DNA from 2 places in the Microbacterium sp. NPDC089695 genome. Region 2 is predicted to be linked to the other one. Evidence: riboswitches for the same ligand, from Rfam matches in the RefSeq annotation. Region 2 holds a riboswitch; the other holds the start of a gene.
What was found. Region 2 has a riboswitch for thiamine pyrophosphate ahead of ACIPYT_RS02665 (ECF transporter S component). Riboswitches for the same ligand answer to the same signal wherever they lie in the genome.
Positions count from the first base shown of each region.

Region 1: it holds a riboswitch for thiamine pyrophosphate, as region 2 does, so the genes downstream of both, thiM (hydroxyethylthiazole kinase) here and ACIPYT_RS02665 (ECF transporter S component) in region 2, are expected to answer to the same signal.

Region 1 covers NZ_JBIVHG010000003.1:8,227-17,262, reverse strand. Annotated here, with positions in the region: gene ACIPYT_RS14635 (NAD-dependent epimerase/dehydratase family protein) at 59-1,024, shown strand; TPP riboswitch at 1,076-1,169, shown strand; gene thiM (hydroxyethylthiazole kinase) at 1,160-2,008, shown strand; gene ACIPYT_RS14625 (bifunctional hydroxymethylpyrimidine kinase/phosphomethylpyrimidine kinase) at 2,005-4,143, shown strand; gene argC (N-acetyl-gamma-glutamyl-phosphate reductase) at 4,385-5,443, shown strand; gene argJ (bifunctional glutamate N-acetyltransferase/amino-acid acetyltransferase ArgJ) at 5,440-6,597, shown strand; gene argB (acetylglutamate kinase) at 6,594-7,511, shown strand; gene ACIPYT_RS14605 (acetylornithine transaminase) at 7,508-8,719, shown strand; gene argF (ornithine carbamoyltransferase) at 8,716-9,036, shown strand, end outside.
Region 2 covers NZ_JBIVHG010000001.1:527,269-536,304, reverse strand. Annotated here, with positions in the region: gene ACIPYT_RS02680 (ABC transporter ATP-binding protein) at 82-1,809, shown strand; gene ACIPYT_RS02675 (ABC transporter ATP-binding protein) at 1,806-4,037, shown strand; gene ACIPYT_RS02670 (D-alanyl-D-alanine carboxypeptidase family protein) at 4,197-5,708, opposite strand; TPP riboswitch at 5,790-5,899, shown strand; gene ACIPYT_RS02665 (ECF transporter S component) at 5,893-6,549, shown strand; gene ACIPYT_RS02660 (ABC transporter ATP-binding protein) at 6,546-8,006, shown strand; gene ACIPYT_RS02655 (energy-coupling factor transporter transmembrane component T family protein) at 8,003-8,800, shown strand; gene ACIPYT_RS02650 (TerC family protein) at 9,000-9,036, shown strand, end outside.

The DNA.
Region 1 (9,036 bases), on a different contig from region 2:
CCTCCGCTGAGAGCGGAGGCCCCTTCCGTTCGCGGGCGGATGCTGGTGACATGGCCTCATGACGGATGTGCTGATCCTGGGCGGAACGGGCTGGCTCTCTGGGCGCATCGCGCGACGGTGGCTGCTCTCGGGAGCGACGGTCACGTGCCTCGCCCGCGGAGGGCGACCCGCACCCGAGGGCGTGACGCTCGTGATCGGCGACCGCGACGACCCTGCCGCGTTCGACATCGTGGCGCGACGTGACTGGGACCACGTGGTCGACGTGTCATCACGCGCCGATCACGTCCGCACGGCGGTCGCTGCCCTCGGCTCTCGCGCCGGCCGGTGGACGTACGTGTCGTCGATGTCGGTCTACGCCGACGATGCGACGGCCGACGCCGACGAGAGCGCGCCGCTGCACGCCGCCGCACAGCCCGGGGCCGAGTACGAATACGGCGCCGAGAAGGTCGCGGCCGAGGAGGCCGTGGCGACGCTCGGCGATCGCGTGCTCATCGTGCGTCCCGGCCTGATCGTCGGCGACGGCGACCCCAGCGACCGGTTCGGATACTGGGCCGCGGCGTTCCTGCGCGACGGCGACGGCACGGTGCTGCTGCCCGACACCCGTGGGCGTACGACGCAGGTGATCGACGTCGACGACCTCGCCGACTTCATCGTGTCGACGGGTGCGACGGGCGTGGTGAACGCTATCGGCGACCGGCATCCGTTGGGCGAAGTCATCGAGCGGATGAGGACGGTGGCTGCGCATCGCGGCGACACCCGCGCCGCCGACGACGACTGGCTGCGCGCGCACGACGTGGAGTACTGGATGGGCGACCGCTCGCTGCCCCTGTGGCTCCCCGCGGAGATGACCGGGTTCATGACCCGTTCGAACGCGCGCTACCGCGCCGGCGGGGGCGAGCTGCGAGACCTGGACGAGACGATCGCGCGCGTCGTCGCCGACGAGAACGAGCGCGGGGTGGAGCGTCCGCGCCGTGCGGGACTCACGCGCGCCGACGAACTCGAGCTGCTGGCGCGGCTCGGCTGACACGCGCAGGGCGCTCACCGGGACGACCGGCGGCGCATCGCTAGACTGCGAGCGAGTGACACGGGGTGCCGCATCCGCGGCTGAGAACAGACCCGTCGAACCTGATCTAGTTCGTACTAGCGAAGGGATGTCGCAATGAGCGATCGTCTGCGTCCGCCATCCGTCTCGACCCTGGCCGTCTCGGCCGCTGAGCTGCTGTCCGCGCTCCGTGAGGCCCCGCCTCTGACCCACTGCATCACGAACTCTGTGGTGACCGGGTTCACGGCGAACGCCCTGCTCGCCGTGGGTGCCGCGCCGGCGATGGTCGACATCGTCGGCGAGTCCGGCATGTTCGCGGGAGTCGCCTCCGGGCTGCTCGTCAACCTCGGAACTCCGACGCCCGAACAGCGGGCCGCGATGCGGGAGGCGGTCGCATCCGCCGGTGTCGAGGAGACGCCGTGGGTGCTCGATCCGGTCGCGATCGGAGTCCTGCCGGTCCGCACCGCGCTCGCGCGTGAGCTCCTCGAGAGCGGTCCGACCGCCGTGCGCGGCAACGCCTCCGAGATCCTCGCGCTGGCCGGAGAGAGCGGGGGAGGTCGGGGGACGGATGCGACGGACACGACGGATGCCGCCGCCGAGACCGCGATCGCGCTCGCGCGACGCTCCGGATCGGTGATCGCCGTCTCCGGTCCCGTCGATCTCCTCACCGACGGCGAGCGGGTGCTGCGCATCGCGAACGGTACGGAGCTGCTCACTCGCGTCACGGGCGGCGGGTGCGCTCTCGGCGCGCTCATGGCCGCGTTCCTCGGTGCGGCCTGGGCGACCGACGAGGACGCGCTCACGGCCACGGCCGCGGCATCCCTCGTCTACACGGTCGCCGCGGAGCGCGCGGCCAGGGAGTCCTCGGGGCCGGGGAGCTTCGCGGTCGCGCTCCTCGACGCCCTCGCCGCTGTGACACCCGACGACGTGGTGGCCGAGGCCCGGGTCGAGGAGGTCGCGCTGTGATCGCCGACCTGTCGCTGTACCTCGTGACCGACCCGGATCTGTGCGGCGACCGCGGGGTGATCGAGACCGTGCGGCGGGCCGTCGACGGAGGCGTGCGGATCGTGCAGCTGCGCGACAAGTGCGCGACGGATGCCGAGGTCGCCGCGCAGCTCGTCGCGCTGTCCGAGGCGATCGCGGGGCGCGCACTTCTCGTGGTGAACGACCGACTCGATGCGGCGCTCGCGGCGCGGTCTCTCGGTGCGCGCGTCGACGGGGTGCACCTCGGCCAGGGCGATGCGTCGGTGCTCCGGGCCCGCGAGCTCCTCGGCCCGGACGCGCTGATCGGCCTCACGGCGAACACGCCCGAGCATCTCGACGCGGTCCGTTCGCTGCCGATCGGGACCGTCGACTACCTCGGGGTGGGCGTCATCCATCCCACGAGCACCAAGCCCGACCACCCGCCGGCACTGGGTGTCGCGGGCTTCCGTGCCTTCGTCGCCGCGAGCCCGTTGCCGTGCGTCGCGATCGGCGGAGTCTCGATCGACGACGTCGCAGCGCTGCGTCGCGCGGGTGCCGCCGGCGTCGCGGTCGTCTCCGCGCTGTGCTCGGCTCCCGATCCGGCATCCGCCGCGGCGGCGTTGTTCGCGCAGTGGCGCCGTGCCGGGATCCCGCGGGTGCTCAGCATCGCCGGCAGCGACCCGTCGGGCGGTGCGGGCATCCAGGCCGATCTCAAGTCGATCGCCGCGAACGGCGGCTACGGCATGGCGGCGATCACCGCGCTCACCGCGCAGAACACGCAGGGGGTGCGCGGAGTGCACGTGCCGCCCGCAGAGTTCCTGCGCGCCCAGCTCGACGCGATCTCGGCGGACATCGTCGTCGACGCCGTGAAGATCGGGATGCTGGCGGATGCCGACGTCATCCGCGTCGTGGCCGACTGGCTCGACCGGATGCATCCGCCGATCGTGGTGCTCGACCCGGTCATGGTGGCGACGAGCGGAGACCGACTGCTCGACGCGGACGCGGAATCGGCCCTGGCGGACCTGCTCGCACGCGCAGACGTGGTGACGCCGAACCTCCCGGAGCTCGCGGTGCTCGCGGGCCGCGCGGTCGACGGCTGGGACGACGCGCTCGCCGCAGCGCAGGACCTGTCGCGGCGGATCGGCGCCGCCGTGCTCGTCAAGGGCGGACACCTTCCCGGTGACGACGTGCCCGACGCGCTCGTCGACGCGAGCAGAGGCGCTCTTCGTGAGTTCCGGGGAACGCGGATCGCCACCGAGAACACCCACGGCACGGGATGCTCGCTCTCCGCCGCCCTCGCGACACGTCTGGCGCGCGGTGAGGGACCGGTCGACGCGGTGTCGTCGGCCCGCAAGTGGCTGCGGGGTTCCCTGCGCACGGGTGCTGCGCTGCACGTCGGTCGTGGGCGCGGTCCCGTGAATCACTTCTCGGCGCTGTGGGAGAGCGGAGGAGTGTCGCGTCCGTCCCCCGAGGAGCTCCGCCACGACTGGTGGGAGGGCATCGCGTCGCTCCGCGCGGGCATCGACGGCCTGCCGTTCATCCGTGCGCTCGCCGCAGGGACTCTCGATCGCGAACCGTTCCTGTTCTACCTGCAGCAGGACGCTCTGTATCTGCGCGAGTACGCGCGTGTGCTCGCGGAGGCCTCGCGGCGCGCCCCGACATCGGGCGAGCAGGCGTTCTGGGCCGATTCCGCCCGCGGCGCGATCGTCGGCGAGCTCGACCTGCACGCCTCGTGGCTGACCCCGCAGCGGCGGACGGACGACGTGATCTTCGCCGCCGACCCGGCGCCCGCGACCACGGCGTACCTCGACCATCTGCGTTCGGTCGCGTTCGGCGGCGACCACGCCGAACTCGTGGCGGCCGTGCTGCCCTGCTTCTGGCTGTACGCGGATCTCGGTCGCCGACTGCACGCGGGAGAGCTCGATGCCGCCGCGCTCGACCCCGAGCATCCCTATGCCGACTGGCTCGCCACCTACGCCGACCCTGCGTTCGAGGAGGCGACGGAGCGGGCCGTCGAGTACACCATGCGCGCGGCGGCCGCCGCGGATGCCTCAGGTCGCGCGCGCATGCTCCGTGCCTTCGAGACCTCGAGCGCCCACGAGCTCGCCTTCTTCGCGGCGCCGCTCGGCGCAGCATGACGCCGCTGATTTGCGCGCGCCGCGCGGCGCGCGCTATCGTCGCGGCATGCCTTCGGCCGTCTCCGCCACCCTGACGCTCGCTCCGAGCGTCATCGTCGTGCGCCGACGCCGCGGCGGCCGCCGACTCTAGGCGACCCCGCGCTCGCGCCTGCCTCCACGGCGGCCTGTCGCCGGTGTCGCCGCCTCGGCCCCCGACACTGCACCCCGTTTCCGCGCGGGGTCCGACCGTTAAGGTAGAACCATGACGTATTCCGTCGCCGTCTCCGGCGCATCCGGCTATGCGGGCGGCGAGATCCTACGCCTTCTCGCAGCGCATCCCGACATCGAGATCCGCACCGTCACGGCGCACTCGAACGCCGGCCAGCCGCTCGTCCAGCACCAGCCGCACCTGCGCTCGCTGGCGCACCTCACACTGCAGGACACGACCCCCGAGATCCTGGCGGGCCACGACATCGTGTTCCTCGCGCTGCCGCACGGCCAGTCGGGCCAGTACACGGATGCTCTGGGCGATACCCCTCTCGTGATCGACGCGGGAGCAGACCACCGCCTCACCGCACCGGACGCGTGGGACGCGTTCTACGGCGGCGCCTTCCACGAGCCGTGGGCGTACGGCGTGCCCGAGCTGCTCGTCGGGGAGTCCAAGCAGCGCGACGCCCTGCGCACCGCCACGCGCATCGCCGCCCCCGGATGCAACGCCTCGACCGTGAGCCTGAGCCTCGCGCCCGGCGTCGCCGCAGGAGTGATAGACCCCGGCGACATCGTCACGGTGCTCGCGGTGGGTCCGTCCGGGGCGGGGAAGAGCCTCAAGACGAACCTGCTCGGCAGCGAGATCCTCGGTACCGCCAACCCCTACGCGGTCGGCGGCACGCACCGGCATATCCCCGAGATCCGTCAGGCGCTCGCCGCGGCATCCGGTCGCGAGGCGACCGACCAGGGCATCCGCATCTCGTTCACTCCCGTGATCGTGCCGATGGCGCGGGGCATCCTCGCGACCTCGACCGCGCCGATCGTCGACGGTGTGAGCGATGCGGAGATCCGCGCCGCGTGGGAGTCCGCGTACGGCGATGAGACCTTCGTGCAGCTGCTGCCCGCGGGGGAGTTCCCGCGCACCGCCGATGTGCTCGGCGCCAACACCGCGCTGATGGGCCTCGCGATCGATCGCGCAGCCGACCGGGTCACGGTCGTGACCGCGGTCGACAATCTCGTCAAGGGCACCGCGGGTGCGGCCGTCCAGTCCATGAACCTCGCGCTGGGCCTCCCCGAGGACCGCGCCCTCTCAGTGAACGGAGTCGCGCCGTGAGCGTCACCGCCCCCGCAGGATTCGAGGCGGCAGGGGTCGCCGCCGGTCTCAAGTCGACCGGCAAGCCCGATGTCGCCGTCGTCGTCAACCGTGGTCCGCGCAAGGTCGGCGCCGCGGTGTTCACGAGCAACCGAGCCAAGGCCAACCCGATCATCTGGTCGCAGCAGGCGGTCGCTGACCGCGTGGTCGAGGCGATCGTGCTGAACTCCGGCGGGGCGAACTGCTTCACCGGGAGCTTCGGCTTCCAGACCACCCATCAGACGGCCGAGAAGGCCGCCGAGCTGCTCGGCATCGGCGCGGGCGATGTGCTCGTGTGCTCGACGGGTCTCATCGGCGTCGGCGACGAGGTGTTCCGTGGCAAGGTGCTCGCGGGCACCGAGCAGGCCATCGCCGAGCTGTCGGCGGACGGCGGACAGCTCGCCGCCGAGGCCATCATGACCACCGACAGCGTCTCGAAGACGGCTGTCGTCACCCGCGACGGCTGGACGATCGGCGGGATGGCCAAGGGCGCGGGCATGCTCGCACCCGGGCTCGCGACCATGCTGGTCGTCATCACGACGGATGCCGTGCTCGAGCCGCTCGAGGCGGATGCCGCGCTCCGCGCCGCCACCGGCACCACGTTCGACCGCCTCGACTCCGACGGCTGCATGTCGACCAACGACCAGGTGACCCTGCTCGCGAACGGAGCCTCCGGCATCGCTCCCTCGCTCGAGGACTTCTCCGACGCGCTGCGCGAGCTCTCCCAGGAGCTCGCGGTCAAGCTGCAGGGCGACGCCGAAGGCGCGAGCCACGACATCACGATCGAGGTCACGCACGCGGCATCCGAGTCCGACGCCGTCGACGTCGGTCGCTCGGTCGCGCGGAACAACCTCTTCAAGGCCGCGATCTTCGGTAACGACCCGAACTGGGGGCGCGTGCTCGCCGCGATCGGGACCACGGCCGCGCAGTTCGACCCGTACGACGTCGACGTGTGGATGAACGGCGTCCGGGTGTGCAGCGAGGGAGGCCCCGACCGTCCGCGCGAGGAGGTCGACCTCACGCCGCGCGCCACGCACCTCGTGATCGACCTCAAGGTGGGCGAGGCCACGGCGACGATCCTCACGAACGATCTCACCCACGACTACGTGCACGAGAACAGCGCCTACGCCTCATGACCGACATCCAGGACACCACGCCGGACGTCGCCGCCGTCAAGGCCTCGACGCTCATCGAGTCGCTGCCGTGGCTCAAGAAGTTCCGCGACCAGATCGTCGTCGTCAAGTACGGCGGCAACGCCATGGTCTCGGACGAGCTCCAGGAGGCGTTCGCGCAGGACATCGCCTACCTGCGATATGTGGGCGTGCAGCCCGTCGTCGTGCACGGCGGCGGCCCGCAGATCTCGAACATGCTCGACCGCCTCGAGATCCCGAGCGAGTTCAAGGGCGGCTACCGGGTCACGAACACCGAGGCGATCAGCGTCGTGCGCATGGTGCTCACCGGCCAGGTCAACCCGCAGCTCGTGTCGAAGATCAACTCCCACGGCCCGATCGCCACCGGCCTGAGCGGCGAGGACGCCGGACTGTTCGGCGGGCGCCGTCGCGGCGTCGTCATCGACGGCGAGGAGATCGACCTCGGACGCGTGGGCGATGTCGTGGAGGTCGACCCGACCCCCGTGCTCGACCACCTCGCCGCGGGGCGTGTGCCTGTCGTGTCGAGCATCGCGCCCGACCTCGATCATCCGGGGCAGTCGCTCAACGTGAACGCGGATGCCGCGGCGGCGGCCCTCGCGGTCGCCCTGAAGGCACGCAAGCTCGTGATCCTCACCGATGTGCCGGGCCTCTACGCGGACTGGCCGAATCGCGACTCGCTCGTGTCGCACCTCACGTCGGAGGCGCTCGTCGAGATGCTCCCGACTCTCGAATCCGGCATGATCCCGAAGATGCGGGCGTGCCTGGACGCGGTCGAGGGCGGCGTCGACGCTGCCGCGATCATCGACGGACGGGTGCCGCACTCGGTGCTCGTCGAGCTCTTCACCAGCAAGGGAATCGGAACGGAAGTAGTAGTGGGAAGCGCAGGGACGAACGCATGAGCACCTGGCAGGATGACGCGGCCGCAGATCTGGTCCTCAACGCGGGGCCGCGCCTCGCGATGCTGACCCGCGGCGAGGGATCGTACCTCTGGGACTCCGAGGGTCGACGCCACCTCGACTTCCTCGCCGGCATCGCCGTGACCTCGCTCGGGCACGCGCACCCGGTGTTCGTCGATGCGGTGTCGCGGCAGGCCGCGACGCTCGCGCACGTCTCGAACTACTTCGCGACGCCGTCGCAGCTCGCTCTCGCCGCGCGTCTCAAGCGCCTCGCCGGCGCCGGGATCGACGGACGCGTGTTCTTCTCGAACTCCGGAGCCGAGGCGAACGAGGCCGCGTTCAAGCTCGCCCGTCTGCACGGCGGCAGCGCGAAGCCTCGCATCCTGGCCCTGCAGAACGGCTTCCACGGCCGCACGATGGGGTCGCTCGCGCTCACCGCCAAGGAGGCGATGCGCGCGCCCTTCGAGCCCATGCCGGGCGGCGTCGAGCACATCCCCGCGACGAACGAGGCGCTCGAGGCGGCGATCGACGATCGCGTCGCCGCCGTGATCGTCGAGCCCATCCAGGGCGAGGCCGGCGTCGTGGAGCTGCCGGAGGGCTACCTCGCGGCGGCCCGCTCGCTCACCCTGGCGCACGGTGCGCTGCTGATCGTCGACGAGATCCAGACCGGCGCCGGTCGCACTGGCGCCTGGTTCGGGTTCAGCCACGAGGGCATCACGCCCGACGCCATCACGCTCGCGAAGGGCATCGGCGGCGGCTTCCCGATCGGTGCCCTCGTCACCTACGGGGCGGCCAGCGCGCTGTTCACTCCCGGTTCCCACGGATCGACGTTCGGCGGCAACCCGCTCGCGACGGCCGTGGCCGACGCCGTGCTCGCCGAGATCGAGCGCGCGGGTCTCGTCGAGAACGCGGCGCGACGCGGTGAGGAACTGCGCGAGGTGATCCTCGGCATCGACTCTCCGCTCATCGACGGCGTCCGCGGGCGCGGTCTGCTCATCGGGGTCGGCCTGTCGGCCCCCGTCGCGAACGACGTGGTCGCCGCCGCGCAGGAGCGCGGCCTGATCATCAACGCCGCGAACCCCGCGACCGTGCGCATCGCCCCCGCGCTCACGATCGGCGACGCTGAGATCGTCGAGTTCCGCGACCTTTTCACCGCCGCGCTCGCCGACGTCTCGGCATCCCTCACCTCCTCCGGAAAGGCCGCCCTGTGACCCGCCACCTGCTGCGCGACGACGACCTCACGCCCGCCGAGCAGTCCGAGATCCTCGATCTCGCGCTCGAGCTCAAGAAGGACCGCTGGGCGAACAAGGCCCTCGCCGGTCCGCAGACCGTGGCGGTGATCTTCGACAAGTCGTCGACCCGCACCCGGGTGTCGTTCGCGGTCGGCATCGCCGACCTCGGCGGTTCGCCGCTCATCATCTCGACCGCGAACAGCCAGCTCGGCGGCAAGGAGACGCCCTCAGACACGGCCCGCGTGCTCGAGCGCCAGGTCGCCGCGATCGTCTGGCGCACCTACGCGCAGTCGGGT
Region 2 (9,036 bases):
CACTCTTGCATGTGCGCGATCGTCGGCCCGCCTCCGCCCGCCGGGAGATCCGCCGCGTAATCCTTCCTAGAAAGTCCGCCTGTGCTGGGAAAAATCCTTCTCCGTTATCTGTCCCGCTATAAGTGGTTGCTGCTCGTCGTCCTGGTGTTCCAGTTCGCGAGCGCTCTGGCCACCCTGTACCTGCCGCGTCTGAACGAAGACATCATCAACAAGGGCGTCGCGCTCTCCGACACCGCCTACATCTGGCGCACCGGCCTGTTCATGCTCGCGGTGTCGCTCGGGCAGATCATCGCGTCCATCATCGCGACCTACTTCGCGGCCCGAGCGGCCATGGGCGCCGGTCGCGACATCCGCTCCGACGTGTTCGGAAAGGTGAGCGGCTTCTCCGAGCGCGAGGTGTCGCAGTTCGGCGCCGGCTCGCTGATCACGCGCAACACCAACGATGTGCAGCAGGTGCAGATGCTGGCGATGATGGGCGCGACGATGCTCGTCACGGCGCCGCTGCTCGCGATCGGCGGCATCATCTTCGCCATCCAGACCAACGTCGGACTGAGCTGGCTCATCGCCGTCTCGGTGCCGCTGCTCCTGATCGTGGCCGGTCTCGTGGTGAGTCGCATGGTCCCGCTGTTCCGCAGCTACCAGGGCAAGCTCGACGCGGTGAACCGGGTCATGCGCGAGCAGCTCACGGGTGTGCGCGTCGTGCGCGCGTTCGTGCGCGAGCGCATCGAAGAGGGCCGCTTCCGCGAGGCGAACACCGACATCATGGTCGTCGGCCGCCGCGTCGGATCGCTGTTCGTGCTGCTGTTCCCGCTGTTCATGCTCATCCTCAACGTGACGGTGGTCGCGGTGATCTGGTTCGGCGGCATCGAGGTCAACACGGGCACGGCGCAGGTCGGCACGATCTTCGCCTTCATGCAGTACATCGGTCAGATCATGGGCGGTGTGATCATGGCCAGCTTCATGGCGATCATGATCCCGCGCGCCGCGGTCTCTGCCGAGCGCATCGGCGAGGTGCTCGAGACGGAGTCGAGCATGACGCGGCCCGACGCGGGTGTCACGACGTTCCCGGATGCCGGCGCCGTGTCGTTCGACGACGTCTCCTTCACCTACCCCGGCGCCGACGCACCCGTGCTCTCGGGCATCAGCTTCGGTGCGAGGCCCGGCGAGACCGTGGCGATCGTGGGCTCGACAGGAGCGGGCAAGACCACGCTCGTCTCCCTGATCCCCCGACTCTTCGACGTGTCGGCCGGTGCCGTGCTCGTCGGGGGCACGGATGTGCGAGAGGCCGACGTCGAGTCGCTGTGGGCGTCGATCGGTCTCGTACCGCAGCGCCCCTTCCTGTTCACCGGCACCGTCGCATCGAACCTCCGGTACGGCCGTGAGGACGCGACCGACGAGGAGCTCTGGCATGCGCTCGAGATCGCTCAGGGGCGCGACTTCGTCGAGGAGATGCCCGACGGCCTCGAGTCCCGCATCGCCCAGGGCGGCACGAACGTGTCGGGAGGTCAGCGGCAGCGTCTCGCGATCGCACGAGCGATCGTGCGGCAGCCGCAGATCCTCGTGTTCGACGACTCGTTCTCGGCGCTCGACCTGACGACCGACGCGAGGCTGCGGCAGGCGTTGTGGCGCGAGCTGCCCCACGTCACGAAGATCGTGGTCGCGCAGCGCGTCTCGACCATCACAGACGCCGATCGCATCGTGGTCCTCGAGGGAGGAACCATGGTGGACGTCGGCACGCACGAAGAACTGCTGGAGACGAGCGACACCTATCGGGAGATCGTCGAGTCGCAGCTGGGGGTGGACGCATGAGCGATCAGAAGCCGCAGAGGACGCGCCGTCAGCGCGGTGGCGCGCCGGCCGCGCCCGTCGTCGAGCAGGAGCTGACCGACGAGGAGAAGTACGAGGCCGAGCTCGCCGAGAAGGCGCGCCAGGACGGCGGCGGCTGGGACAGCGTCGCACCCGGAAAGGCCGACAACTTCGGCAAGAGCTTCAGCCGCATGATCGGGCTGCTCAAGCCGTCTGCCGTGTGGTTCGTCTTCGTGTCGGTGCTGGGGGCGATCGGCGTCGTGCTCACGGTCGCCGCACCCAAGGTGCTGGCCGAGGCGACGAACCTCATCTACACCGGGTTCCTGTCGAACCAGCTCGCGCAACCGCAGGGGGACTTCCCCGGTTTCCCGGACGGGACATCGCAGGCCGAGGTCGTCGAACAGCTGCGTGCGTTCGGGCAGGACGACTACGCGAACCAGGTCGCTGCGCTCCACGACTTCCAGGTCGGGGCGGGCATCGACTTCGACGCGCTGCGGTGGATCATCGCCGCGGTGCTGGCGATCTACATCGTCGCGGCCTTCCTGAGCTGGGTGCAGGGTTACGTGATCAACGTGATCATGGTCCGCACCATGTGGCGCCTGCGCGAGCGCGTCGAGGCGAAGATCAACCGCCTGCCCCTGTCGTACTTCGACAAGGTCCAGCGCGGAGACCTCATCTCGCGGGTGACGAACGACATCGACAACATCACGCAGACCATGCAGCAGTCGCTGTCGGGCGCGCTCACCGCCGTGCTCACCGTGGTCGGCGTGCTGGTGCTGATGTTCTCGATCTCCTGGCAGCTCGCGCTCGTCGCACTCGTCGCACTGCCTCTCATGGGAGTGATCTTCGGTGTGATCGGACCGCGGTCGCAGAAGGCCTTCGGCACGCAGTGGCGCAAGGTCGGCCGCCTCAACGCCCGTGTCGAGGAGTCGTTCTCCGGGCACGCGCTCGTCAAGGTCTTCGGCCGCGAGCAGGACGCGCTGCAGAAGTTCCGCGACGAGAACGAGGAGCTCTTCCAGGCGAGCTTCAAGGCGCAGTTCCTGTCGGGCATCATCATGCCCGCGATGACCTTCGTCGGGAGCCTCACGTACGTCGGCATCGCCGTGCTCGGCGGACTGATGGTGGCGAGCGGGCAGATCCGCATCGGTGACGTGCAGGCGTTCATCCAGTACTCGCAGCAGTTCACGCAGCCGCTGTCGGAACTCGGCGGCATGGCCGCGGTCGTGCAATCGGGAACCGCCTCGGCCGAACGCGTGTTCGAGCTGCTCGACGCGGATGAGCAGCAGGCGGATGCGAGCGACGCCCCGCGGTTCACGGAGGGCAAGGGCGTGATCGAGTTCGAGAACGTCGAGTTCTCCTACACGCCGGAACGGCCGCTCATCACCGATCTGTCGTTCCGGGTCGAGCCGGGGCAGACCGTCGCTATCGTCGGACCCACCGGGGCGGGGAAGACCACGCTGGTCAACCTCATCATGCGGTTCTACGAGCTCAGCGGAGGGCGCATCACGCTCGACGGGCAGAACATCTCCCAGGTCACGCGGGACGATCTGCGTTCCCGCACCGGAATGGTGCTCCAGGATCCGTGGCTCTTCGCCGGCAGCATCCGGGAGAACATCCGGTACGGCCGCTCCGATGCGACCGACGACGAGGTGCTCGACGCCGCCAAGGCGACTTACGTCGACCGCTTCGTGCGTGCGCTCCCCGACGGCTACGACACCGTGCTCGATGAGGACGCCTCGAACGTGTCGGCCGGCGAGCGGCAGCTGATCACGATCGCCCGTGCATTCGTGGCGCAGCCGTCGATCCTCATCCTCGACGAGGCGACCTCGGCCGTCGACACGCGCACCGAGCTGCTGCTGCAGCACGCGATGGCCGCGCTGCGGCAGGGACGCACGTCGTTCGTGATCGCGCACCGTCTGTCGACGATCCGCGACGCCGATCTCATCCTCGTCATGGAGCACGGCGACATCGTCGAGAAGGGCACGCACGACGAGCTCATCGCCGCCCAGGGCGCGTACTGGCGTCTCTACCAGTCGCAGTTCGAACAGGCGGCCACCGACATCGATGCGGAAGAGGCGCTCACCGGCACCACTCCGGTCGTGGTCAGCGGAGAGGCCGACGAGGTCGCTGCGGCGCAGGTCGGAGCATCCGTGGGTGCGCAGATGCCCACGGCAGAGGCGGCGGCCGCCCAGCGGGTCGTCGAACGTCCCGACGGAGAGTCGCAGGCCTGAGGCCCGTCCACGAGAGCGCCGTGTCCCCGTCGAGGGGCGCGGCGCTCTCCTGCGTCTCGTCTACGTGCGGGTCATCCTGTCGACGGTCGGCGTCGCGATGCACGCGAGGTTCACACGACAGGGGGCAGGTCGAGCCGGCCGATCGCGCCGACGGGCGCGTCAGCGCTGTGCGTCGGTGAGACCGAACAGCTCGAGCGGGTGCGTGAGACGCCACCACGGACTCGGCCCATCGATGTCGTCCGCGAGAGCGAGAGGCGTCACGACCGAGTTGAGCGGACCCGACACGAGCAGCGAGCCCACCTCGTCGCCGCCGTCACGCCGATCGCCGAGGTCGAACGTCGGCACCGCCTGCGCACCCGTGCCGTTCCACAGGATGATGTCGGCATCGGATGCCGCGACGACGTCGACCGAGGCGCCCCACAGCGTCGTGACGCTGCCGATCACGGCATCCTCCGCCACCGCAGGCTGCGTCGCGGTGAGGGCGGCCTCGACCTGTGCGAACAGCGCCCTCGTCTCGGCGAGACGCTGCTCGTCGTCGACCTGGCCGAGCACCGCCGCGTACATCCGCACGGTGGTGTCGTCGACCATGATGTCCTTGGCCGTCAGCAGGTTCCAGCTGTCGCCGAGCGTGCCGGTCTTGACGCCGACGACGCCAGCGTCGGCCAGCATGCCGTTCGTGTTGATCACCGTCCCCGCGCCGGGCAGGTCGACCGACGGCGTGCTGACGATGCTCGCGAACACCGGGTTCTGCATCGCCCGCTCGGCGAGCGCGATCAACGACTCGGGGGTCGCCGTGTTGCGCTCATCGAATCCTGACGGCGTCGCGATCGTGATCCCGTCGAGCCCGCGATCGCGCAGCCACACCGTGGCCGCCGAGGCGAACGCCGCATCCGACCCCCAGATCTCGCGCGACAGGCGGTCGATGTAGTTGTTGGCCGAGCCCATCAGCGTGCCCTGCAGCAGCTGGTACTCCGTGAGCGTGCCGCCGACCGGCACGTCGAGCGCCGACTGATCCGAGCGTCGGTACTCCCAGTAGTCGCGGTTGTCCGCGCGTGTGAACGCGAACTCCGGTCCCTGCTCCCCGAGGGCGAGCGGCATGCGCTCCAGCACCATGAGGCTCGACACGACCTTGGTGACGCTGGCGATCACGGCGGGATCGAGAGACGACGCCGTGGTGCCGAGTCCGCCGATGCCGACCGCGGCGCTGCCCTGCACGGGCCAGATGATCTCGGCAGGCGTCGCCGCCGTCGGAGTGAACTCGGCGGCCTGCACCGTGGGGGGCAGTTCATGCAGCGGCCAGAGCAGGGTCGCGCCCGCGTAGGTGGCGAGCAGTCCCACGAGGGCGCCGATCGGCACCAGGATGCCGGGACTCGCCGCACGCGCGCGCAGTCGGGCTCCACGGAGCAGTGTGCCCGCGACCTCGGGGTCAGCGTCGAGGGTCAGTGGGCCCGTCGACGTGTGCTGCGCAACCTCGATCGGATCGACCCAGGTCAGTGCCGTCCCGCCGGAGCCGGCCTCGGCCCATCGCGTCTCGGGGGTGACCTCGTCTGTCGTCCGATCGATCGGCGCCGTGCCCGCATCCGCGGTCTCGTCGTCCTGGGGTGCGAGCACGGTCGTCGCCTCGGCGGTCGACGGTTCCGGGGCGGCCTCGGATGATCGGTGAGCGGTCACCTCCTCACGGTACCCAATCCCGGCGCGGATTCCGGGCGGTGGGAGCGGAGTGCGCGGGGTGTCGGACCCGGGTAGGATCATCAGCACAACCACGGGAGTCCGGCGAGCCGGGCTGAGAGGGAGCGAATCGCGCTTCGACCGTCGAACCTGATCTGGGTCATGCCAGCGCAGGGAGGAGCTATCAATGAGCACATCCACGTCCGGATCCACCACGGAATCCGCCGTCGTCACCGCGCCCGCGAATGGGCTCGGCCGTCCTGAGCTGTGGCGCTGGCGCGTCGTCGACATCGTCGTCGCCAGTGTCATCGCCGTCGCCTGCGCGCTGATCTTCCTGCTGTGGAATGTGGGCTACGAGGTGCCCAGCAGCATCCTCACCCCACTGCTCCCCGGCGTGCAGGGGCTGCTCGCCGGGCCCTGGCTGATCGCCGGCGTCCTCGGCGCCCTGATCATCCGCAAGCCGGGCGCCGCGCTGTACACCGAGCTCGTCGCGGCGATCATCTCGGCTCTCGTCGGCAACGCGTGGGGGCCGCTCACGATCGTGTCCGGTCTCGTGCAGGGGCTCGGCGCCGAACTGGTCTTCCTCGTGTTCCTGTACGGGGTGTGGCGGCTGCCGGTCGTGATGCTCGCGGGCGCCGGCGCCGGTCTCGCGTGCGGCATCAACGACCGCATCCTCTGGTACGCGGGCGCCGACACCCTCTTCACGACCGTCTACATCGTGTCGACGACGGTCTCGGGCGCGATCATCGCGGGCCTCGGTGCGTGGCTGATCGCCCGCGGTCTTGCGGCGACGGGCGCGCTCGGCCGGTTCGCCGCCGGGCGCGAGGTCACCGCACGCGTGTGACCGCGCCGGCGACTCCCGCCGCCCTCACCGCGCACGGCTGGGGATGGCGCTATGCGACACGTCATCGATGGGCCGTGCGCGACATCGACCTGCGCATCGAACCGGGGGAGCGGGTGCTGCTGCTCGGCGCCTCCGGCTCGGGCAAGTCGACTCTGCTGCAGGGCTTCGGCGGCGTGCTCGGCGGGGCCGACGAGGGCGAGACGCTCGGGGCGCTGCTCGTCGACGGCCGCTCGCCCACCGAGGCGCGCGGGCGGGTCGGGATGGTGCTGCAGGATCCCGATACGCAGACGATCCTCGCGCGGGTCGGTGACGACGTCGCGTTCGGGTGCGAGAACCTCGGCGTCCCCCGCGAGGAGATCTGGAGCCGGGTGCGGCAGGCGTTGGACGCCGTCGAGCTCGACGTCGCGCTCGACCGGTCGACCGCCGCGCTGTCGGGCGGGCAGAAGCAGCGGTTGGCCCTCGCGGGCGTGCTCGCGATGAGGCCGGGGGCGATCCTGCTCGACGAACCGACCGCGAACCTCGACCCGGGTGGTGTCGAGGATGTGCGGGATGCCGTCGCCGCGGCGCTCGACGCCACGGGCGCGACGCTCGTCGTGATCGAGCATCGCATCGACGTCTGGCTGCCGCTCGTGAACCGCGTGATCGTGCTCGGGGCGGAGGCCGAGGGCACAGTCGTGCTCGCCGACGGCAGTCCCGATGAGGTGCTGGGCGCGCGGGGCGCCGAGCTCGCGGCATCCGGTGTCTGGGTGCCCGGGCACCCTCCCCGCGTTCCGGCGCCGCCGGTGTCGGCGCCCGGGGACGAGCTGGTCACGGCGCACGGGCTCGAGGTGGGTCGCCGCCGCGGGCTCGCGGTCGCCGGCCCCTTCGACCTCGACGTGCGGGCCGGCGAGGTGCTCGGCGTCACGGGACCCAACGGCGCGGGCAAGTCGACGCTCGGGCTGACTCTCGCGGGGCTCATCCCGGCCGAGCACGGCCGCGTCGAGGCTCACCCCCTGCTCGCCGGAGACGCCGGCTCCGATCCGATGCGCTGGTCGTCCCGTGCGCTGCTCACGCGCATCGGCACCGTGCTGCAGACGCCCGAGCACCAACTGCTCGCGAAGACCGTGCGGGAGGAGCTCGCGGTCGGTCCCCGGGCCCTGCGCCTGCCGCCGGATGAGATCGCGGCGCGCACCGACGACCTGCTCGATCGGCTGCGGCTGCGCGCCCTGGCCGAGGCCAATCCGTACACGCTTTCGGGCGGCGAGAAGAGGCGGCTCACAGTGGCTGCGGCGCTCGCGACGCGTCCCCGGATGCTCGTGCTCGACGAACCCACGTTCGGCCAGGACGCCGTGACGTGGGCGGAACTCGTGGCGCTGATCGCAGCGCTGCGCGACGACGGCACGGCCGTGGTCGCGATCAGTCACGACGACGCGGTGCTGAGCGCGCTGCACGCCCGACGGATCGAGGTCGGACGATGATCGACCCGCTCACCGCGCGCGTCGAGCGCACGGGCCCCATCGCTCCGCGCTCCGCACTCGCCAAGCTCGCCGCGGCGCTGCTCATCGCCCTGCCGCTCGTGCTCACGATCGACGTGGTGTCGGCCGCGGTCGCGCTGCTGCTCGAGGTCCCGCTGCTCCTGCTCGCGGGTCTTCGCGCGCGGGAGTTCTGGACCAGAACAGCGGTGCTGTGGATCGCGGCCCCGCTCGGCGCGGTCACGATCGCGCTGTACGGTGCCACGAGCGGCACCGTGTACGTCGAGTGGTTCGTGGTGCGCGTGAGCGACGGATCCCTCGCGCTCGCCGCCGCGACGGCCGTGCGCGTGCTCGCGATCGGACTCCCCGCGGTCGTGCTGTTCGTGACGGTCGATCCGACCGATCTGGCCGACGATCTCGCACAGCGTCTGCGACTGCCGGCGAGGTTCGTGGTCGGAGCGCTCGCCGGCATGCGGATGCTCGGACTGCTCGTCGACGACTGGCGTGCCCTCTCGTTGGCGCGGCGGGCGCGCGGCGTCGCCGACGAGGGGCGGGTGCGGCGTGCGTTCGGCATGGCCTTCGCCCTGTTCGTGCTGGCGATCCGGCGCGGGTCCTCGCTCGCGACCGCGATGGAGGCGCGTGGATTCGGCGGACCCGGCATCCGCTCCTGGGCGCGCACGTCGCGCTGGGATCGGCGTGACACGGTGCTCGTGCTGATCGCGGCCGTGATCCCGGTCGTGGCGCTGACCGTCGCCGTGCTGACCGGGTCGTGGAACTTCATCCTCGGCCCGGCCGCGTGACCGGTCCGTCGAGCCCGGCCGTGCGCTGGCGCTGACCGGGCCTCCGCGCCTGGTATCATCGAAGCAACCCAAGGGGAGTACTCCGCCACGGGCGGCTCGTCATTACGGATGCGGTTGCATCCCGGGTCCCCGGTCCTCGATCATGAGGATGGAGAAGACCTTGGCGTCGACATCGTCACGCCTTCGTCTGGAGAACCCTGTGGACATCACCCCCCTCGTGTGGATCATCACGATCC